Regions from separate parts of the Pseudoduganella sp. RAF19 genome, predicted to be linked through region 1. Evidence: predicted binding sites of a transcription regulator. Region 1 holds the regulator's gene; the other holds the start of a gene.
What was found. Region 1 encodes FliA, which starts transcription of late flagellar genes. Its sites were predicted from a motif close to CTAAAGTTTNNNNNNNNNNNGCCGNTA; they were not measured.
Positions count from the first base shown of each region.

Region 2: the regulator FliA is predicted to act here: its motif matches at 994-1,020, upstream of AB4Z19_RS27960 (flagellin N-terminal helical domain-containing protein).

Region 1 covers NZ_JBFREF010000003.1:308,375-312,135, forward strand. The annotation lists gene flhF (flagellar biosynthesis protein FlhF) at 1-849, shown strand, start outside; gene AB4Z19_RS09285 (MinD/ParA family ATP-binding protein) at 842-1,660, shown strand; gene AB4Z19_RS09290 (RNA polymerase sigma factor FliA) at 1,683-2,414, shown strand; gene AB4Z19_RS09295 (flagellar motor protein) at 2,396-3,142, shown strand; gene motD (flagellar motor protein MotD) at 3,144-3,761, shown strand, end outside.
Region 2 covers NZ_JBFREF010000013.1:66,658-70,418, reverse strand. The annotation lists gene AB4Z19_RS27965 (S-4TM family putative pore-forming effector) at 1-302, opposite strand, end outside; gene AB4Z19_RS27960 (flagellin N-terminal helical domain-containing protein) at 1,113-2,690, shown strand; gene AB4Z19_RS27955 (flagellar protein FlaG) at 2,789-3,163, shown strand; gene AB4Z19_RS27950 (hypothetical protein) at 3,655-3,761, shown strand, end outside.

The sequences.
Region 1 (3,761 bases):
CGCGAGCCGCACAAGAATGCCGTGCTGCGCGAGCTGCTGTCGGCTGGCTTCTCCGCCCAGCTGTCGCGCTACCTGACTGAAAAGTTGCCGGCCGGTGTCGATGCCCAGCGCTGGATGCGCAACGTCCTGGCGCGCAACCTGAATGCCATGGCGAACGAAGATGCGCTGATCGAGCAGGGCGGCGTGTTCGCCCTGGTTGGCCCGACCGGTGTCGGCAAGACCACCACCACCGCCAAGCTGGCCGCGCGCTGCGTGATGCGCCACGGTCCGGAAAAGCTGGCCCTGATCACCACCGATGCTTATCGTATCGGCGCCCACGAGCAGCTGCGCATTTACGGCAAGATCCTCGGCGTGATGGTGCATTCGGTGAAGGACGAAGCCGACCTGCGCATCGCTCTGAAGGAACTGACCAAGAAGCACACCGTACTGATCGACACCGTCGGCGTCAGCCAGCGCGATCATATGGTGGAAGAGCAGGTCGCCATGCTGCAAGGCGCGGAAGCGAATGTGAAGCGCCTGCTGTGCCTGAACGCCACGTCCACGCAAGAGACTTTGTCCGAGGTCGTACGCGCTTACCAGGGCAGCGGCCTGGCTGGTTCCATCATCACCAAGCTCGATGAAGCCGCGTCCATCGGCTCCGCGCTGGATGTGGTGATCCGCCACAAGCTGAATCTGTTCTACGTGTCCAACGGCCAGCGCGTGCCGGAAGACCTGCACCTGGCCGACCCGGCTGCCCTGATCGAGCGTGCCTTCAGCGGCGCCAAGCCGCAGTTCGTTGACGCCGATCTGCCTCTGGTAATGGCCAATGCCGGCCATGATGCTTCCCTGCGCGAGGTGCACCTTGGCTAATTTCGATTTCGACCAGGCAGAAGGCCTGCGCCGCATGCTGGCGGGGCCGCGGCCCCGTATCGTGACCTTCCTGTCCGCCACGCCGCAGGACGACAAGGGCATGATGATGGTTAACCTGGGCGCCTCGCTGGCCCAGGCCGGCAATGATGTGCTGCTGGTCGATGCCTGTGCCAGCGCGCACGGTGTGGCGTCGCGCCTGGGTGTCGATGGCGGCGCCAGTCTGATCAATGTGGCGCGCCAGCAGTGCGGCCTGAACCAGGTGATTCACGCTGCGCCGCAAGGATTTAATGTGGTGCAAATGACGCGCGGCGAACAGCGCCGCGGTCCCGACGAAGGCCGCCGCCTGGCCAAGGCTTTCGACGTGCTCGTCAAGCAGACCGGCATCACCCTGGTCGATGGCGAGTTCGATGGCGAAGCTTTCCCCGTGCCAGTCATGGCCAGCTCGGAAATTGTCGTGCAAGTTTCCAACAGCGCGGCTTCCATCAAGAATGCTTATCTGATGATCAAGCGCCTGAACCACGAACTGGGCCGCCGCCCGTTCGGAATTCTCGTTACCGGGGCTTCGGAAGCCGAGGCGAGGGTGGTTTACGATAATATGGCGCAGGCGGCAAGCCGTTACCTGGCAGTGAACCTGGTTTCCATGGGTTCCGTTCCAGCCGACGAGTACCTGCATCGTGCAGCACGCTTAGGGCGCGCGGTGGTCGATGCGTTTCCGCTGGCCGGTGCTTCGGTCGCGTTCCGTCAACTGGCCGGACGCTTTGCGCTGGCTGGCTCGGCATCACACTTTGCGGGGAGCAGCAACCATTTTTGAGCATTACAACAACTAGAATTTTATGTACACGGTCAAAGGGAAAGTAGACAAAGACTCTTTGCTGACGGAGCACATGCCGTTGGTTAAGCGGCTTGCCCACCACATGAAGGCCAAGTTGCCCCCGAGTGTGGAAGTGGATGACCTGGTACAGGCCGGGATGATCGGCTTGCTCGATGCTATCAACCGCTACGAAGAAACCCACGGCGCCCAGTTTGAAACCTATGCGGTGATGCGCATCCGCGGAGCCATGCTGGACGAGCTGCGCTCCTCTGACTGGATGCCGCGCTCGCTGCGCCAGGATATGCGCAAGATTGAAAATGCGATGGCCGTGCTGCAGCAGCGCCTGGGCCGTCCGCCCAGCGAATCGGAAGTGGCGAAGTCGCTCAAGCTGTCGCTGTCCGATTACCAGGAAATGCTGTCCGAAGGCGGCGGCCACCAGCTGGTGTATTACGAAGATTTCCACGACGAGGATGGCAATGATTCCTTCCTCGACCGATACGCACATGACGAGGAAGCCGATCCTCTGCGCGCGCTGCTCGATACCGATTTCCGCCAAGCGGTGATCGATGCCATCGATGCCTTGCCGCCGCGCGAGAAAATGTTAATGGGCCTGTATTACGAAGAAGAGCTGAACCTGAAGGAAATCGGGGCCGTGATGGGTGTATCCGAATCGCGGGTCTCGCAATTGCACACCCAGGCCGTGGCCCGCCTGCGTGCATCACTCCGGGAGCAGGCATGGACTGGTCCAGCATAGCCGGCGTACTGCTGGCGCTTGCCGGCATTCTCGTTGGCCAGGGGCTGGAAGGCGGCAAACTCACTTCCCTGCTTCAGCCGGCGGCGTTTGCCATTGTCGTTATCGGTACGTTTGGCGCGGTGATGCTGCAAACGCGCCTGCCCACTTTGCGCCGCGGCCTATCGATGCTGCGCTGGATTTTTCAGCCGCCCGCCGATAACCGCGCCGCGCTGGCGCGCGACATCAATTCCTGGAGCCTGGCCGCACGCCGCGACGGCTTGCTGGCGCTGGAGCGCTACATGCTCGCCTCCAAAGACAAATTCATCGCCAAGGGTCTGCGTATGATCGTGGACGGCATCCAGCCGGACAAAATGCGGCAAATGCTGGACATGGAAATCACCGCCTTCGAAACGGCCGAACGCCAGGCTGTGCGCATCTGGGAATCGGCGGCTGGGTATTCGCCGACCATCGGCATCCTGGGCGCGGTGCTGGGTCTGATTCACGTGATGGAAAACCTCACCGATCCGAGCAAGCTCGGTTCCGGCATCGCGGTGGCTTTCGTGTCCACCATTTATGGCGTGGGCCTGGCCAATCTGTTCTTCTATCCGATCGCGAACAAGCTGAAAAACATCGTCACGCGCCAGGTCTACCAGCAGGAGCTTGCCGCCGCGGTGTTCTACGATATCGCCACCGGTGACTTCACGCGTGTGATCGACGAGCGCATCGCCACGCTGATGCGGGAGCACTGAGATGCAGTACCGCCGCGCACGCAGGAAGTTCGACGATGAACCGGAGAACCATGAGCGCTGGCTGATTTCCTACGCGGATTTCATCACGCTGCTGTTCGCGTTCTTCGTGGTGATGTACGCGATTTCCTCCGTCAATATCGGCAAATACAAAGTCTTCTCCGATGCGCTGGGCGATGCTTTCGGCGGCCAGGGCGCAGCACCCTTGCAGAACACCGAAGTGCAGAATGTGCCGATCCCGAATCCGGCCCAGCGCCGCCGCGCGGAGCAGATCCGCAAGGAGAAGGAGCAGATGACGCACCTGGCCAACGATCTCGCCGCCACGCTGGCGCCGCTGGTCAAGGAGGGCAAGGTGAAGGTCACGCAGAACAGCCGCGGCGTGAGCGTGGAAATCAACGCCAGTGTGCTGTTCAATCCCGGCGATGCGCGCCTGACGCCTGAATCGCGTGAAGCGCTGACCGCCGTGGCTTCGCTGCTGAAGGATGATCCGCACGCGGTGCAGGTGGAAGGGCATACGGACAATCAGCCGATCCGCAATACGGCTTTCCCCTCCAACTGGGAATTGTCGGCCACGCGCGCGGGGACGGTGGTGCGGCTGTTCATCGAGTCGGGCGTTGCCGCC
Region 2 (3,761 bases), on a different contig from region 1:
ATCTTGGTATCGAATTCTTCTTGCAGTTTCGCACTCCGCTTTGTGCGGTCCTTTTGAATTCGCTCCACTACCGCAGTATCCAAGAGCAAAACCGTTAGCGCGGCCAACGCAAAGTACGGTTTCAAATCTGGATAGTGTGGTGCCAGCAGGAGACTTAGTACCGGTAATGCAACCGTAAGGACAATGAACCAACCTTGCGTACTTTTCGCTCTGCTGGAAATGACAAATCTGGCGCGCAGCAAGGCGATGAACTCCGATTTACGCTGCTTTTCCGCAATCTCATTATTGATAAGTGTAGTCATTGTCATTGAATGAAATCTTCCCAGTCACCGATAAATGGTAACAGACATTTCAATCAATTGCCTCAAATCCAACACTAGTTGCTGTTACGAAATCTTCATGCAGTGCTGTGCACAGCACCGAACAACCAGAAGCCATGTTCAAAAACATCAGGCACTTCGAGAACTGAAACGTGTTCACCAAAGACTAAATCTAGGTCCATAGATCACTGCTGAATATGACTCCAAGAGTTACATCCGCAGGGGAACTACGGCCGCTATGACCGAAACTTCGCTTCATCTCAACGCAGTTCGTTGATGAGTACCGTAGCGGCAAGGATATGGGTTTAATGACAGTAACGAGCGGTCATGACGACGAAAGCGAACCCGTGTGGGTCCCAAATTGCTGTCACGTCAGGTCTATATATCGCCCGCTGCGTTACCGTTTGAAAGAATACTGCCAGGTGCTCGCCGCAAGCTTCCTAGATAAAGCTAACGAATTGTTGAAGTTGAACAGATTGTCGTGACTAGTCACCGATGACACTTTTGATAAAGGCGGGGCGTGACGGCATCAAGTGGCAAGAAGGAGTTTTAGGACAACTACAAATATTCGTTTGAACCCTAAAGTTCCAGCAGAACTTGTCGCGTGAGACGGTAGCAATGGCACCTCTTTGACTATAGAGCCAAAACTAGCAGTTTGGACTCGTCACTGCACTTCAAGGTTTCCGACGGTTCCCCGTAATCAGACACAACAGCGGCTTCATTGTCACAAGTAAGTGGCAGGCCAAAGTGAATGAGCAATTTGCCCAACTTACAGTACCGGAGACCTAGATCATGGCTCAGAGCATCAACACCAACGTTGCATCCTTGAACGCACAGCGTAACCTGAATGCGTCTCAAGCTTCCCTGTCGACCTCGCTGCAGCGCCTGTCCTCCGGGCTGCGAATCAATAGCGCTAAAGACGACGCGGCCGGATTAGCAATCTCCGAGCGCTTCACCTCGCAGATTCGTGGCAACAACCAGGCGGCTCGTAACGCGAACGATGGTATCTCGCTGGCGCAGACGGCTGAAGGTGGTCTCAGCACCGCCGGCGACTTGCTGCAGCGCATCCGAGAACTCTCCGTGCAGTCTGCTAATGGCACAAACTCTGATTCCGACCGCAAATCGATCCAGAACGAGGTGTCGTCGCTGGCAAAGGAGCTCGACCGCGTGGCCAATACCACTCAGTTCAACGGTCAGAACGTGCTGGACGGTTCCCTCACCTCCGCACAATTCCAGGTTGGCGCGAACTCTGGTCAGACCATCAATATCGGCGTGCAGTCGGCCCGTGCGACCGATATCGGCAACAACACCATGAAGTCCGGCTTCGATAGCACCGCTGCCAAATTCGTGTCCGACGCGTACGCCACTGAATCGAACGGCGTTATCACTGACGAGACGCTGACCTTCACTTCCGGCAACGGCGTGTCGACCACGGTCGACGTCAAGGGCACCAACATCATCACTGACGGCGCCAATACCGCCCACACTCTCGGCGACAGCGCGAAAAAGATTGCGGCGAACGTCAACGCGAAATCCGGTACTTCCGGAGTAACTGCGACCGCAACCACTGAAGCCAATCTCTCTGACCTGGCGGATGGCTCCTACCAGTTCGAACTGCGCGGCGACAACTCGCTGGAAGCTGATCCTAACTCAAAGGCCGTGACCATTTCGGCCAAGGTCAAAAGCGGCGATTTGTCAGCTCTGGCTCAGGCAATTAATGCTCAGAGCGGCACGACCGGTATCTCGGCCTCGATCAAGTCTGGTGCAAGCGGTAAGGAAATCCAGCTGACCAACTCGTCCGGCTCCGATATCCAGATCAAAAACACCAACGCCGACGCGACTGACAAGCTGGCAACGGCCAATATCCGCGGTGCAGATCAGCCCGCCTCCGGTAACAGTCCAGCTATGGCCGCAGCAAAGATTGCTGTCGGCGCGGTGAACACATTCGCTACGATTGGCGGCAAGCTTGACTTCTCGTCCGACAGCGGCTTTACCCTGTCAAGTAGCGTCGGTGCCGGCAAGATTGTTGGCGCTGCTACCGGTTCCGACCTGCAGTCCGTAGCCAAAATTGACGTGTCGACCGTGGACGGTGCCAACGCCGCCTTGAAGACCATCGACTCGGCACTGAACTCAATTAACAGCAACCGTGCATCCTTGGGTGCGATCCAGAACCGTTTCGCTTCCACGATCTCAAATCTGCAAACGACTTCTGAAAATCTGTCCGCGTCTCGTAGCCGAATCCAAGATACTGATTTCGCGTCTGAAACCGCCAACATGACCCGCGGTCAGATTCTGCAACAAGCTGGTACTGCAATGCTGGCACAAGCCAACTCGTTGCCTAACGGTGTCCTGTCCCTGCTACGCGGCTAATCCAGTATCGCCGGTTTATGTGATGGGATCACATATCTCGTAATTATCACCCCGGTATGCCGTTAGGCAGGCCGGGGCTTATGCACACGGGAAGCATCATGAGCGTCGATTCGATAACAAGTAAGTCCAACCAGATTGTAGAACGTCCAAACTCGAACGAAGTCAGTCTCCGACAAGGTTGGGAGCCTGCTTCGAGTGGAAGTCCCTCACCTGGAATTGATAACGCCGTCAATGACGGTACTCCCACACCGGCTTCGACTGAGATCACGAAGGCCGTATCCAAGCTGAACAAGGCTGCGCACGAGAAGGCGTTAGACCTGGAGTTCTCCATCGACAGCGACACAAAAATCTTAGTCGTTAAAGTCGTTGATTTGAACTCCAAGGAAGTGCTTCGCCAGATACCAACTGAAGAAGTTTTGGAGATTGCAAAATCAATCGACTGCAAGCTCAGTCTCATCAGGGATACTGCTTGAGATGACGAAATGAAGAGCAATCTTCATCGTGTTTCGGACGACTTTCTTGTCACCCTCTAATTGCTGTATCCGTATCGTCAAAAGCTGCCGCGTTACTTTTTTCAACGATTTCTATAGGAGATTTCAATGTCTTGGTATCTTGACCAATCTAGTCTGACGAAAAGCAGTGGCGGTGAATGGTGGAACCAAAAACACAACCCCGGGAGTACCGTTCCGATGTCCGGAATTTACAAATGCGTCGGATGTAAGAAGGAGGTCACCTGCAACAAGGGAGACCCGTTCCCGCCACAAAACCACCATCAACACCCAACCGGCCAGGGGCCAGTTCAGTGGAAACTGAACGTTCGCACGAATACTGAAGGCGAATAATCTGCAATGACAAACGCTGCCCTCCGGCCAGGCACCTCACTCGACCAATGACTTGCTCAAGTTACGGCGTAGTTCGAACTACTAATACTCTGCGCAGCAATGCTACTTTTGAGAGGAGAGCGATGTTTAAAAAAATTATGGCGGGGGCAGCAATTTTGTGCGGCATCGCGTTATCGATTTCGCAGATCTTGCAGCAACATTGGGTTAGCGCGGTCGAGTATCTTGTAGC